Regions from separate parts of the Pseudobutyrivibrio sp. JW11 genome, predicted to be linked through region 2. Evidence: predicted binding sites of a transcription regulator. Region 2 holds the regulator's gene; the other holds the start of a gene.

Region 1 (7,880 bases), on a different contig from region 2:
CCATCTCACCAAGACCTTTGTATCGCTGAAGAGTGAATGTCTTTCCATTCATCTTTTTACGATATTTATCTAGAGCAACATCATCGTAAAGGTATTCCTCCTCGCCCTTTGTAGGAATAGCCTTGTAAAGAGGAGGCATAGCGATGTATACATGACCTTCCTTGATGAGTTCTGGCATAAATCTGTAGAAGAATGTCAGAAGCAATGTACAGATGTGGGCACCATCAACGTCGGCATCGGCCATGATTACGATTTTGTCATAGCGAAGCTTTGAAATATCGAAGTCATTACCATATCCCTCAGAGAAACCACATCCGAAAGCATTGATAAGTGTCTTGATTTCAGCATTTGCAAGAACCTTATCCATTGATGCCTTTTCAACGTTAAGAATCTTTCCGCGGATAGGCATGATAGCCTGATACATACGATTTCGAGCCATCTTTGCAGAACCACCAGCGGAATCTCCCTCTACGATAAAGATTTCACACTTGCTTGCATCTCTTGATTCGCAGTTTGCAAGCTTACCATTCTGGTCGAAAGAAAACTTCTGCTTTGTAAGAAGGTTTGTCTTTGCCTTTTCTTCGGACTTACGAATCTTTGCAGATTTCTCTGCACAAGAAATAATTGCCTTTAATGTATCTAAGTTTCTATCAAAATAGAGAACAAACTCATCCTGACAAATCTTCTGAGTAGCCTTTGAAGCATCTGGATTATCAAGCTTTGTCTTTGTCTGTCCTTCGAAGCGAGGATCTGGATGCTTGATAGAAACAATCGCTGTAATTCCGTTACGAACATCAGCACCAGTGAAATTAGCATCCTTGTCCTTTAAGATACCAAGCTCACGGGCATAGTTATTAATAACAGTTGTAAGAACTGTCTTGAAACCTGTGATATGTGTACCACCCTCAGAGTTGTAGATATTGTTACAGAAACCAAGGATATTCTCCTTGAATTCGTTACAATACTGGAATGCAACCTCTAGCTCGATTCCATCAGCACTACCGCTGAAATAGATAACATCATGAAGAGCTTCTGCAGTTTTATTAATCTCCTTTACAAAGCCTTTGATTCCATCTGGCTCATGGAAAGTGAGATACTCAGGCTCCTCACCACGTAAATCTGCATAATTGATTGTAAGACCTGGATTAAGGTATGCAGTTTCGTGAAGACGTGACTTTATATCATCCTCCTTGAAATAAGTCTTTTCAAAGATTTCTGGATCAGGAAGGAAGTTGATTTTTGTACCGTGCTTTGTTGTCTTGGCAATCTTTGGAAGAAGTCCATCAACAAGCTTTTCTGTAGGTACGCCTCTTTCGTATCTATCGTGGTGAACGTAACCCTCACGGGAAATATCTACAGTCATGTATGTACTAAGAGCATTTACAACTGAAGAACCTACACCGTGAAGACCGCCGGAAGTTTTATAGACACTGTCATCAAACTTACCACCTGCGTGAAGTGTAGAGAAAACAAGACGTGCAGCAGGCACACCCTTTGCATGCATTCCAACTGGAATACCACGACCATTATCCTCTACTGTACAGCTACCGTCCTTTTCAAGAGTAACATGGATAGTGTCGCACTCACCGGCCAAATGCTCATCTACTGAGTTGTCCACTATCTCATATATAAGATGGTTCAAGCCCTTTCGTGATGTTGAACCAATATACATGCCGGGTCTTTTTCTAACAGCCTCAAGACCTTCTAAAACAGATATACTGCTGGCATCATAAGTAACTTTGTTTGCCATAAAATCATACTCTCTTTCGATATAATTTATAAAAACGCTGAAAGGCGTCTGGTACAAAACCAGGCGCCAACGTAATAAATACTAATGTTTTCCAGTGGAACCAAATCCGCCTTCTCCTCTAGCGGTATCAGATAAATTTGAAACCTCATTAAAGTCAACAGATAAAAATGGTACAACCACAAGCTGAGCAATCTTTTCAGCTGGTGTAATAACTCTAGCCTGCTCTCCATCGTTGTGAAGGGCAACCTTTATTTCTCCCCTGTAATCAGAATCTACCACGCCAACACAGTTTGCTGGTCGAAGACCTTCCTTTGCAGATAATCCGGAACGAGCAAAAATGCCTCCGAAATACCCTTCAGGAATCTCCATCGCAAGACCTGTGCCAATCATCTTGGTCTCGTGTGGCGCAATAGTAACATCCTCTGCAACATCAGCAAATAAATCATAACCAGCTGCTGATACTGAGCCACGCTCAGGAAGCTTTGCAGAATCAGTCATACGCAAAATATTAATATTCATTTTTATTCTCCATTTATTAATCTACATGCAAAACGATTTGTCCAAGCTTTCTAGTCTGTGGAACATCAATAACACGCTGATTGATACTTCCTCTCCATTTTGCCTGCAAATCTATCTTATCAATTTCAAATTCTCCGTCAACCAGAACATCCAAATATTCCATAATTTCCAGAGATTTTATTTCTTCATAAGTGAAGCCTGTGTAAAGCCAGACGGTCTTGCCGGGAAATCTCTCCCTAATCTCCCGGGCAAGCTCCGTCACTTCCTGACGATTGCCAGGATAAAGTGGATCTCCGCCACTAAATGTTATGCCTGATATATAGTCGCGAGATAAGACCTCGTATAATTCATCCTTTGCAGCCTGATCAAATTTAAGTCCTCCATCAGGATCCCAAGTAACCGGGTTCTGACACTCCTTACAATGATGATCACAGCCAGCCACCCAAAGTACAGCACGAAGGCCGTCACCGTTGAGCATGTCATCCTTTGTAATGTTATGGTAATTCATATTCTTCAAGTCCTTTACATTGATTTACGATCAGCAATCTCTGCCATCTTTGCCTCATTCAAACGTGTATCTCCCTTTACACGTGAATATGACAAGTATCCATTCATACGGTCAATTTTTGTAAGATTCTTGCTGCCGCAAACTGGGCAAACATCCATCTCTAATTCCTCGTGACCACAATCGTCACAGTATGAAAGGGAAAGGTTAACGCCTTCGTAGAAGCCCTTTGCCATAGCGCGACGAACAAGTGTCTTTACAGCGTCGCGGTTGTAATTGATTGGGTAACGAACGTACTGAATCTTTCCACCGTTTGAAAGCTCCCAGAATCTGCCTTCCAAATCCTGCTTTTCAATTGGTGTGATGTCTTCTGTAACGTGACAGTGGAATGAGTTTGAAACGTACTCTCTGTCAGATACATTCTCAACGATTCCATATTTGTTTCTAAACTGCTTTACCTGAAGTCCACAGAGGTTCTCAGCTGGTGTGCCGTAGATAGCATAAAGATTGCCATCCTCCTCCTTGAACTGATTTACTTTTTCATTAATATGCTTAAGAACCTCGATAGCGAACTCTCCGTCTTCTACAAGAGATTTGCCATTGTAAAGCTCCTGAAGCTCGTTAAATGCAGTAATACCAAATGAAGCAGTTGCAGCCTTAAGAAGTGGCTTAATCTTGTCGTGGAAACCAAGGTGTCCACCGTAGAAGCCGCCCTCGCAGTATGCAAGTGGATTTGTGCTAGCACGCATTTCTCCAAGGTATGCATATGTACGAATGTGAAGCTTTCTAATCATTTCAAGATAGTAATCAAGCACTTCGTAGAAATCCTTTGATTCCTGACGTGACTTTGCAAGAATCATTGGCAAGTGAAGAGAAACCGCACCAATATTGAAACGGCCAATAAATACTGGCTCATCATTTTCATCAGCTGGCTTCATGCCGCCCTTTTCGTACCAAGGTGAAAGGAATGCACGACATCCCATAGGTGAAATTACCTTGCCATATTTCTTGTACATGCTGGCAATGTAGCCCTCGCCTGTAAGAGAAAGCCAATCAGGATACATTGTCTTGCGCGAGCAATCGATACCTGCTTCGAAAACATCCTCAAGCTCCTTACCAGGGCCGTGAAGATTTTCATCGTAAAGGAATACAATCTTAGGGAAAAGAACTGGCTTTTTAAAGCCTGGCTTTCCCTGGCCGATTGAACGAACCTTTAAGCATGCCTTTGATGCCATCTTTGCAAATACTGATGTACCAAGACCAATTGTAACAGTGATAAATGGATAGTCACCACGGCTAGATGCAACTGTGTTGAACTTGTACTCCCATCCCTGGAAGCCCTGCTCCATTTCTCTTTCTACTTCTGCCATTGATACTTCGTGAGCCTTTTCCTCACCAATGCCAAGGGCAATGTATTTTTCCATGTATTTATCAAATGATTTCTGAGCATATTTTTCAAGAATCTGATCAGCCTGAGGAATAGTGAAACCACCGTACTGCTGGCTTGCAGCAGAAAGAACGATATCACCGATAACATCAAATGCTACATCCAAGCTCTTTGGCTCGTTGTAGAAAATGTTACCCATTTCAAAGCCGCCCTCAAGAACTGACTTTACATCGAAAAGACAACAGTTCATTGTGTCTCTTCTGGCGTTCATATCGTGGATGTAGATATAGCCATCACGAATAGCCTGAACTTCCTCAGTTGTAAGGAAGAATTTCTTGTAAAGCTCTCTATTAAGCTCATTGAAAATCAAAGAACGTTTTGTGGATACAAGCGCAGAATCAGTATTTGAATTCTCCTTGTCACCGATATACATGATGTTTTGAGACTTCTTATAAACATCATCCAACATCTGGACAAAATCCTGCTTGTAATTGCGGTAATCGCGGTAAGATTTCGCAACCATAGGGTTAACACGTTCCAAAGCACCCTCAACAATGTTATGCATTTGCGCAATTTCAATTTTCTCAAGGCCAAGTTCCTCCACTCTTTCTTCAACGAATTGACAGATAAACTTTTCCTGCTCAGGAGTAAATTTTACAAGTACGCGTGTAGCAGATTTTCCAACAGCTTCTACAACTTTTTGCACATCAAATGGTTCAAGTGAACCATCCTTTTTAACTACATATCTTTTCATGTTCCGCCTCCGGGTTTTATATAAAAATGAATCGTATTGTATATAATATTCAGTCAATATCTAGTTGATTTAAAACAAAAACTACTAGATATTGTGTTGATAGAATTATACTACCACCACATTATCTAGTAGTCAATAGACTTCTGTACCACAAAATAAAGTTTCACAATTTAGTCATAATAACACCCTACATCTTTGTGATTTAAATCACCATAGGTGGCATAAGTAAGACATTTCAAGCCACCCTTGCAGAATGAGCTGTAATCGCAATCACTACAGTCATCAGGTGTGGTATCTGCTCTAAGCGACTTTAACACATCAGAGTTGTTGTAAAGGTCAAGCATATTGTCATCAAGCAGATTTCCAACCACTATAGGCATACGTCTACAAGGAACTAAATCGCCATTTTCCATGACAGTCAGCAAGGTATCTCCTGCTGTGCAGGAATAAGGCAGATTATTTGTCTTTAAAAATTGCAGAGCACGATATAGCGCTACTTCTGTTTTACAGCCCTGTCTTCTTAGCGCAAAGCTCTCCCTTGTGATCATATCAAGGTACTCTTTCGTTTGCTCTTTATTCATGCAAAGGTTAACCTCTGGAGAATTCAATGGAATATATCTATCCGACCATACAGTGTCCACTCCATATCTTTTTGCAAACTTAACAACATTTGGCAGCTCCTTATAATTGAGAGCCGTTGCAGTAAAAGACAAAGAAACATAAACATTGTACTTTTTCAGCAGCTTTACAGCCTTTGCCACTTTAGAATAAACACCCTTGCCTCTTATATAGTCGTTAGTTTTCTTGCTGCCTTCCAGGCTCACCTGAACATATTCTGGGCCATAACTGGCAATCCTTTTTGCTATCTCATCCGTGATAAGAGTGCCATTTGTAAGAATCGAGAAACTATATAAATCACTATCCTTCTTAAACTCTTCTAAGAGCTCAAAAAAATGAGGAGAACACAGTGGTTCCCCTCCTGTTATATTAATATGTCCTTTGATTTTCTGCTCCTTAAGAAGCTGTCTGTATTGATTTAAAATACCCAAAAGCTGCTCACTATTAAGTGAAACAGGTACATGACCTTCTTGATAACAATGTAAGCATTTAAGATTGCAGCTTTCACTGATATGCCATTGCAATACAAATTCTCTTACCATGAGCCGCCTCCGCCGCAAGAAGAACATCCACCACCACAAGATGAGCATCCGCCGCCACATCCTGAGCTAGAACTAGAACTAGAGCTCGAGCTACTTGTAGATGTATCAGTGTAATATACAGAGCTTGTTATATTATCTGTATATTTAATATATCTATTTGTTGCATTTGCAGTGTAATCATATTTCTGTACGAGCTTTTTGGATATGCCAAAAATAAAAGCATAAGGAAGAACCTCATCAAAGTAATCCTGGTCGTCTTTTATCTTAGCCTCTAGATCCTGCTTCTTGATAGTAGATAGATAATTCTTGTATGCTTCTATCCTAGCTATAAGCTCTTCACCATAAGCAGATTTTTTAGGAGTTTTGACTGCAAAAATGCCAGTAGCTATTATTGATAAAAAAGCAGGTAAAAAGAACCATCTAAGGGTTGGATCCATATCCTCTGACCAAATATAGGCAACGCATATCCCTATTGAAGAAATCAAAAACAAAAAGCTTGAAATCATAAACTCAACATAGGATGCAATATTGTAAATCTTAGAATCGAATTTCTCCTCTAACATTTTATTAAGCTTACTATTGAGCTTACGGATACGAGTATCCTCAGCCGGAATTACATTGGTACCATTTTTAAAAAGCCCGTCATATACAAGCTTTTCTGCATCGGACAATGCGACCTCGCTCTTGTTTACTTTTTGTAATGTCAGCTTCTTTTTGCTGCTTGGATTCTTGATTCGGATATACCCTTTGGTTGCCAGCTGAATGATTACTGTGATAAGTAACAGTTGGCCACTTCCACCGTAAATATATCCCATTTCAACAGCTTCAAGTCCACCAACATTAATTCCTGACACATCACCTTTATCAAACAAATCACTGTCTTTGTTTTTATTCCAGAAGAAAAAGCTAACTAAAAGACTAAGCATACACAATGCGCTTAGGATAAATGCCTTTGTCTTGTAATTAACCTGAGCTGCTTCAAAATAACCGTCAGGCAACTCCACATCCACAGTAAGTGCACCATTAAGCTTATAGTCATTTGAAACCTGAGCTGTAATAGTATTGCCATCGACTGTGTAATCCACGTAAGAAGTAATATCCTTCTTACGCTTTTTATCTGCAAAGAAATTAACAGTGCTTGTATCATCAATCTTCTTTGGCAAATTTATAGTGACCTTGGCTCCATTTATTTCTGTGCCCCAGTAATCACCAAAAGCATGAAAAATCAGTTCGTCGAAGCCCTTATAAATATCTCCGCCCATATCATAGTCATATGAAATCACATACTCATGGATTCCTGTATCTAAGGTTTCATATGCGCTTCCAATTTTGACTCTTTGCTTGCCTTTAATGGTATCTACTTCATAGTCTTCATTTTCGCAACGTAGATTTGTTATAACTCCTCGTCTAGATTTAGTTTTACCATCCTTTGAGGTATATTTAAGCCATTCTGGAACAAAACGAAAAATCCCATGATGCCCAGTTTCATAGAAATTAACACCGATGTTTTCTGTAACATGAATCTGATTCTTTGTGTTTACATCCAGATTTACTTCATAATAATCAATTGTAAAACCATCAGCTTTGGAATCGTTTTTTCCTGATGTAGCACTAATGTGACTAAAAACCATGATTCCAGCCGAACATAATACAATAATTCCTAAAATAAAAAAGGTTACACCGAAGAAGTGTAACCATTCCTTGCATCTTTTAAACACCACAACACTCCCACTCTAAATCTGATGTTTCATCCTTCTTAGAACGAGTCATCAGCTCATATACTGCATCCTTTGCAGCAAGTCCAT
Region 2 (7,880 bases):
TCAACGATTGCGCGAAGTCCTCTAGCACCAGTCTTTCTTTCGATTGACTTCTTTGCGATTTCGCGAAGTGCCTCGTCCTCGAATTCAAGCTTAACGCCATCCATCTTGAACAATGCCTGGTACTGCTTTGTAAGAGAGTTCTTTGGCTCTCTAAGGATACGAACCATATCGTCCTCTGTAAGCTCATTTAAGGATACATTGATTGGCACACGTCCGATGAACTCAGGAATAAGACCAAACTTAATGAAATCCTGTGGAAGAGCCTGCTGAAGAAGCTCGTCTACCTTCTGATTGTTTTTATCCTTAACATCTGCGCCAAAACCAATCTGGCTAACATCTGTACGCTGAGAAATAATTTTATCTAAGCCTTCAAATGCACCACCGCAGATGAAGAGGATGTTCTTTGTATCGATAGCAATTGTCTCCTGCTGAGGATGCTTACGTCCACCCTGAGGAGGAACATTTGCAACAGTACCCTCGATAATCTTAAGAAGTGCCTGCTGAACACCTTCACCAGAAACATCACGTGTGATTGATACGTTTTCTGATTTCTTTGTAATCTTATCAATCTCATCAATATAAACGATACCGATTTCTGCTTTCTTTACATCAAAATCAGCAGCCTGAATAAGCTTTAAAAGAATGTTTTCAACATCCTCACCAACATATCCAGCCTCTGTAAGTGTTGTTGCATCTGCAATCGCAAATGGAACACCAAGTACACGTGCTAATGTCTGCGCCAAAAGAGTCTTTCCTGAACCTGTAGGTCCAAGCATAAGAACGTTACTCTTCTGAAGCTCAACATCGATGTCATCTGGATTAGCCATGATGCGCTTGTAATGATTGTATACCGCTACAGAAAGAACCTTCTTTGCCTCGTCCTGACCAATAACATACTGATCAAGAAAAGCCTTCATGTCCTCTGGCTTCTGAAGATTGATTTCGATTGAATCAGTCTCAGGAGCTGGACCGAAGTCGTCTAACTCTTCTACGATAATTTCCTGGCAGATATCTACGCACTCGTCACAGATAAATGCACCATTTGGTCCTGCAATAAGCTTGCGAACCTGATTTTGTGTCTTTCCGCAGAAAGAACAACGAACTCTATCATCGTTTCTTGCCATAATTACCTCTTTAAACTCTAACTACCCCTACTAACTATATATCGGTGAATTAGTTCTTCTTTGTAATAATCTCATCAATAAGACCATAATCAAGTGCTTCCTGAGCATCAAGCCAATGATCACGCTCTGTATCAGCACAAACCTGCTCGTATGGCTTTCCTGTGTTTTCAGCAAGCATACGGTTGAGCTTTTCTCTAGTCTTTAAGATGTTCTTTGCAGCGATTTCGATTTCAGTAGCCTGTCCTTTAGCTCCGCCAAGTGGCTGGTGAATCATAACCTCTGAATTTGGAAGTGCAAAACGCTTGCCCTTCTGTCCACCTGCAAGAAGGAATGCGCCCATAGAAGCAGCCATACCGATGCAGATTGTAGATACATCACACTTGATGTACTGCATTGTGTCGTAAATAGCCATACCAGCTGTAACGCTACCGCCTGGGCTATTGATGTAAAGATGAATATCCTTGCTAGGATCCTCTGACTCAAGGAAAAGAAGCTGAGCAACTGTAAGAGATGCTGTAGTTTCGTTGACCTCCTCACCTAAAAATACGATACGATCCTTTAAAAGACGTGAATAAATATCATAAGAACGCTCTCCACGAGAATTCTGTTCAATGACATAAGGAATTGTAGCCATTTTTGTCCTCCTTCGAATATAAACCTAGCCCGAGCGTATGCTCAGGCTAGTGTATTAACTTCCTAGATGTTTTTCAACACAAGGATATTATATATGTTTTTAAATCTAATGTCTTTGATTTTACAAAATTTTAATACTTTTATAAGATGTCAGACACTAATTATTCTGCGTCATCAGCCTTCTTTGTTGTCTTCTTTGTAGTAGTCTTCTTAGCTGTTGTCTTCTTTGCTGGCTTCTCCTCAGCTGCATCTGCCTCAGCATCATCAGCCTTCTTTGTAGCCTTCTTTCTAGCAGATTCCTTAACGTTGTCCATGATAAGCTCGATTGCCTTTTCGATAGCAATATCCTTCTTCATAGACTCCTTCTCAGACTCGCCAACAAGGTTCTTGATCTGATCAAGCTCCATGCCGTACTGCTTAGACATTTCCTCAAGCTTAGCATCAACGTCAGCATCAGCTACTTCGATGTTTTCTGCCTTTGCAATTGCCTCAAGTACAAGTGAAGACTGTGTACGTGAAAGTGCATCTGGGCGAACCTGCTCACGGAATGAATCCATTGTCATACCTGTGAACTGCATGTACTGCTGAAGTGAAAGACCCTGCTGTGCCATGTTGTTAGCGAAGTCGTTGATCATGTTTTCTACCTGATAGTCAAGCATTGCATCAGGGATTTCCATCTCTGAATCCTCAACGATCTTTGCGATAGCTTCGTCTTCCTGTGCACGACGGCCTTCTGCCTTCTTATTGTTCTCAAGACGTTCCTTAACAGAAGCCTTGTACTCTTCTACTGTTTCGAACTCTGTAGTATCTGCTACATACTCGTCATCAAGCTTAGGGATATCCTTACCCTTTACTTCGTGGATGTGGCACTTAAATACTGCTGGCTTACCTGCAAGATCCTCTGCCTGATAGTTCTCAGGGAATGTAACCTCAACGTCTACATCCTCACCAGCCTTGTGGCCGATAAGCTGATCTTCGAAACCAGGGATGAATGAACCTGAACCAAGCTCAAGGTCATAATTCTCGCCCTTACCACCTTCGAATGCAACACCATCGATGAAGCCTTCGAAATCGATAACAGCTGTGTCACCCTTAGCAGCCTTGCCTGTCTTTGTAACTGTACGAGCAGCTCTCTCAAGCTCTGCCTTAATTGTGTTGTTAACTTCTGTAGCTGTAACCTTTGAATCGATCTTTGTTACAGATACACCCTTGTACTTACCAAGCTTAACTTCTGGCTTTACAGCAACTTCTGCTGTGTAGATGAAGTCCTTGCCCTTTTCGAGCTGAGTAATATCAATCTTTGGCTGAGATACGATATCAAGCTTTGACTCGTCATAAGCCTGTGGATATGTATCCTGCATAATAATATTAGCAGCGTCCTCATAGAAAATCTCTGCACCATACATCTTTTCAACCATGTTCTGTGGTACCTTTCCCTTACGGAAACCAGGAACAGAGATGCTGTTTTTCTGCTTATTATATGCCTTTGTAATAGCCTTTTCTAACTCAGCTGCATCAACTGTGATAGTGAGCTTTGCCATGTTCTTTTCAAGATTTTCTACCTGTACGTTCATTTATTAATATTCCTCCTCTAACATATATATAGGTAGACTATAAAGTCTTTTATGTACGTTATACTACGCAGACTGACAAATTATATCAGACTTAAGCCTCATTTTCAATAGCTGTTATCATATCAATTCTTGTCTGATGTCTTCCGCCGCCTTCGAATTCTGCCTCTAAGAAGCTTTTAACGATATCCTTTGCAAGCTCGCTTCCAACGATTCTAGCGCCAAAAGCAATCATGTTTGCATTGTTGTGCTGACGGATAAGACGAGCTGTTGTAGTCTCTGAACAAACGCCGCAACGAATGCCTTTGATTTTGTTGGCTGCAAGTGAAATACCAACACCTGTACCGCAGATAAGAACTCCCAAGTCAACCTCTCCTGAAGCAACCATGCGAGCGGCCTTTGCACCGTACTCTGGATAATGACAGCTTTCGTTTGAATCTGTTCCTATATTAATAACCTCATGTCCAAGGCTTTCAATATATTCCTTTACCTCTTTTTTTAAATCTACAGCTGCATGATCATTTGCAATTACGATTTTCATTTTTATTCTCCTTTTGAACTTTTAGTAGGTACTTTATTTATGTCTGTTCCATATAATTTATAAATCTTATAACCAATAAGAATGATGGCTTCCAAAAATCTTTTAAAGATAATCTGGATTTCTTCGTGCCATTTTTTAACTGGCTGAACCATTACTGAACGAATGCCTGCACGATTAGCGCCCCACACATCTGTGAGAATCTGATCTCCTACGAAGATTGTGCTTGTAACATCTGTGCCCATCTGCTCCATAGCCTTTTTATAGCCAGCTGTGCCTGGCTTGCCTGCCTTATAAATGTAAGTACAGTATTCTACTGCCTCTTTAAAGGTCTTTACTCTTGGTTCTTTGTTATTAGATAGAAGCAACGCCTGAAAGCCTATTTCATGAAGTTCCTTAAATAAAGCTTTTGCTCTATCATCCGCTGGCGCGTTGTGCGGAACAAGTGTATTGTCCACATCAAAAATAACTCCACGATATCCTTCTTCGTATAATTTAACAAAGTCGATATCGTATGTGCTTTTAATATAGTCTTTTGGATATAAATTTCTTTTACTCATAGGCTCGATTTTAGCACAATAAAAAGAGCACATCAATTGATGTGCTCATAAAATGCTATTATAATGAGAAATTTTCCGTTCCTCTGACTGGTGTAGTCTCTGAAGTTGATGTAGCTTTATTAGCTACGAAATACTGATATCGATGAATTGCTGAATCCTTTTCCATGTCGCTGACTGCCTTTTCAACATCAAGTGATTTGATATCGCTATCTGATCCCTTCATATCGTATACAGTGCCTGGCTTGTACTGAGTAGCAAAGTCGTAAGAACCAAATGTCTGATTGCTTCTAGCGGCTGCAATGTCCTCTTCAGTAACTGAGGCTGATGAAGACTCCTCGGGAATGTCTGTAACAGTTTCTTCAACAGACATTGAACTAAGTTCAGGCCTTATTCTTATGGAATTTTGATCATAAAACCCAATCGATGGGCGAATTCCTGAAATGTTCATTAAAAATAACTCTCCATATTTGCTTACATATCTTATATCGGCCAGATAAGCAAATACTTAACCCCTTCTACAAAATGAGTTTATTTATCTAATACCCTCTTTAACTCATCCATGAATGTATCAACATCCTTAAACTCACGGTAAACTGATGCGAAACGCACATAAGCAACAGGATCAACCGTCTCAAGATGTTCCATAACAATCTCTCCGATTTTTGTGCTAGGAATCTCTTTTTCTTCTAATGAAAAGATTTCTGTTTCGATTTCGTCTACTACTTTTGAAATCTGAGCTGCAGCAACAGGACGCTTACGGCATGCAATAAGTACGCCTTTTTCAATCTTGGTTCTGTCGTATGGCTCGCGGTTATTATCCTTTTTAATAACGATCAAAGGAATTGTTTCTACCTTTTCGTATGTTGTAAAACGCTTGCCACACTCTGGACATGAACGTCTACGTCTGATTGATGTGTTGTCATCTGCAGGTCTTGAGTCAATTACGCTAGTATCATTACTACCACAAAAAGGACACTTCATAAAACCCTCCCTAAAAATCCTAGTCTACGGCTCGCACAGTTACACTCACAAGCATAATTATACTCCGCTCGACAACACGTCTCGCTTGAGTATAACAATAGCTTGTTAGTTACTGTGCTACCTCTACACAATATATAGTTATATTTTATCAAACACCGTTAAAGAACGCAACAAAAAACCCCGCACATTTATGTGCGGGGTAAAAAGTTAAATCTTATGAGTAAAGATCTACTAACTTCTTAAGGTGAGCGTAACGCTCCTTAGCTGTCTCCTCGTTGAGTGCGAAGAGCTTCTCAGCACGCTCTGGGAATGCCTTTGTAAGACGAGAGTAACGTGTCTCGTTTGCAAGGAAGTCCTGATACTTGCTGTAGTCACCTTCCTTAGAAGTAAGAGTGAATGGATTCTTTCCTTCCTTCTTAAGGTCTGGGTTGAATGAGAAGAGGTTCCAGTAACCAGCCTCTACAGCCTTCTTCATCTCATCCTGGCAGTGGTTCATACCACCCTTAACACCGTGAAGCTCACATGGAGCATATCCGATGATAAGTGAAGGTCCGTTGTAAGCTTCTGCCTCAGCAAGGACCTTAACAGCCTGAGCCATGTTAGCACCAAGAGCGATCTGTGCTACATATACATAGCCGTATGACATAGCGATCTCAGAAAGAGACTTCTTAGACATCTCCTTACCTGATGCAGCGAACTGGCAAACTTCACCGATGTTAGAAGCCTTAGAAGCCTGTCCACCTGTGTTAGAGTACATCTCTGTATCGAATACCATAACGTTAACGTTCTCACCAGAAGCAAGTACGTGATCAAGACCGCCGAATCCGATATCGTATGCCCAACCGTCACCACCGAAGATCCATACAGACTTCTTAGCGAGGTAATCCTTAAGAGCAAGTGCTGCCTTAGCGTCCTCAGAACCGTTCTTCTCGAGCTCAGCTACGAGTACGTCTGTTGCTGCACCGTTCTCACGTGTGCTGTTGATTGTCTCTTCGAACTTAGCAAATGCTGCCTTAAGCTCTGCAGAACCAGCCTCAGCTGCCTTCTTAGCAGACTCGATAGCGCGCTCGCGGAGGTACTTCTGTCCTACTTCCATACCCATACCATGCTGAGCGTTGTCCTCGAAGAGTGAGTTACACCATGCTGGACCCTTCTTAGAATCCTTGTTTACTGTGAATGGTGATGTAGCTGCAGGACCACCCCAAATTGAAGAACATCCTGTAGCGTTTGAAATATACATATGCTCACCAAAGAGCTGTGTAATAAGTCTAGCGTATGAAGTCTCTGCACAACCTGCACATGATCCTGAGAACTCAAGGAGTGGCTGGTTGAACTGTGAGCCCTTAACTGTAAGGTCAGAACCTGCTGCTTCCTTACGTCCAACATTAGCTACTAAGTAGTTGAATACTGGCTGCTCGTCTGCTTCTTCTGCCTGTGGAACCATTGTGATAGCACCAACTGGACATACAGTTGTACACTCACCACATCCCATACAGTCAAGTGGAGATACAGACATTGTGTACTTAAGCTCAGAAGCCTTTGGCTTTGTATCAGCAAGCTTGATGTTTGCTGGAGCTGCCTTAACCTCGTCCTCTGTAAGAAGGAATGGACGGATTGTAGCATGTGAACATACGAATGCACACTGGTTACACTGGATACACTTTGTCTCATCCCATGTAGGAACTGTTACTGCTGTACCACGCTTCTCATATGCAGAAGCACCAAGCTCGAACTGTCCGTTAGGGTTGCCAACGAATGCAGAAACTGGAAGTGAATCACCATCCATCTTAGAGATAGGCTCAAGGAGATTCTTAACCATCTTAACGAGCTCTGGACGACCCTCAAGCTCAGCCTTAGGAGCGTCTGGAGTAGGGTTCTTCCATGAATCTGGAACATTTACCTTATGTACAGCGTCAACACCAGCATCGATAGCGTTGTAGTTCATCTGAACAACATCGTCACCCTTCTTGCCGTATGACTTCTTAGCAGCTGCCTTCATGTACTCAACAGCCTGGTCGATAGGCATTACATCAGCAAGCTTGAAGAAAGCTGACTGAAGGATTGTGTTTGTACGCTTACCCATACCGATTTCGATAGCCTTGTCGATAGCGTTGATTGTGTAAAGCTGGATGTTGTTGTCAGCGATGTACTTCTTTGCCTCAGCGTTAAGGTGCTGCTCGAGCTCCTCATCTGACCACTGGCAGTTAATCATGAATACTCCGCCTGGCTTAACGTCCTGAACCATCTTCATGCCCTGTGTAACGTATGCTGGGTTGTGGCAAGCAACGAAGTCAGCCTGGTTGATATAGTATGGAGACTTGATTGGGTTGTCACCAAATCTCAAGTGAGAAATTGTAACACCACCAGTCTTCTTTGAATCATACTGGAAGTATGCCTGGATGTACTTATCTGTGTGGTCACCGATGATCTTTGTAGAGTTCTTGTTAGCACCTACAGTACCATCACCACCAAG

The links. Region 2 encodes NrdR, which represses ribonucleotide reductase genes. Its sites were predicted from a motif close to CACAANATNTTGTG; they were not measured.
Region 1: the regulator NrdR is predicted to act here: its motif matches at 4,998-5,011, upstream of nrdD (anaerobic ribonucleoside-triphosphate reductase).

What each region holds. Positions count from the first base shown of each region.
Region 1 covers NZ_FOWB01000002.1:315,440-323,319, forward strand. Annotated here, with positions in the region: gene BM102_RS03755 (DNA gyrase/topoisomerase IV subunit B) at 1-1,750, opposite strand, end outside; gene dut (dUTP diphosphatase) at 1,832-2,269, opposite strand; gene nrdG (anaerobic ribonucleoside-triphosphate reductase activating protein) at 2,286-2,777, opposite strand; gene nrdD (anaerobic ribonucleoside-triphosphate reductase) at 2,792-4,915, opposite strand; gene BM102_RS03775 (radical SAM/SPASM domain-containing protein) at 5,086-6,075, opposite strand; gene BM102_RS03780 (DUF2207 domain-containing protein) at 6,069-7,793, opposite strand; gene BM102_RS03785 (NAD(P)H-dependent glycerol-3-phosphate dehydrogenase) at 7,786-7,880, opposite strand, start outside.
Region 2 covers NZ_FOWB01000005.1:55,625-63,504, reverse strand. Annotated here, with positions in the region: gene clpX (ATP-dependent Clp protease ATP-binding subunit ClpX) at 1-1,127, opposite strand, end outside; gene clpP (ATP-dependent Clp endopeptidase proteolytic subunit ClpP) at 1,174-1,758, opposite strand; partial or broken gene tig (trigger factor) at 2,009-3,331, opposite strand; gene rpiB (ribose 5-phosphate isomerase B) at 3,423-3,869, opposite strand; gene BM102_RS06705 (YqeG family HAD IIIA-type phosphatase) at 3,872-4,426, opposite strand; gene BM102_RS06700 (hypothetical protein) at 4,485-4,874, opposite strand; gene nrdR (transcriptional regulator NrdR) at 4,955-5,407, opposite strand; gene nifJ (pyruvate:ferredoxin (flavodoxin) oxidoreductase) at 5,622-7,880, opposite strand, start outside.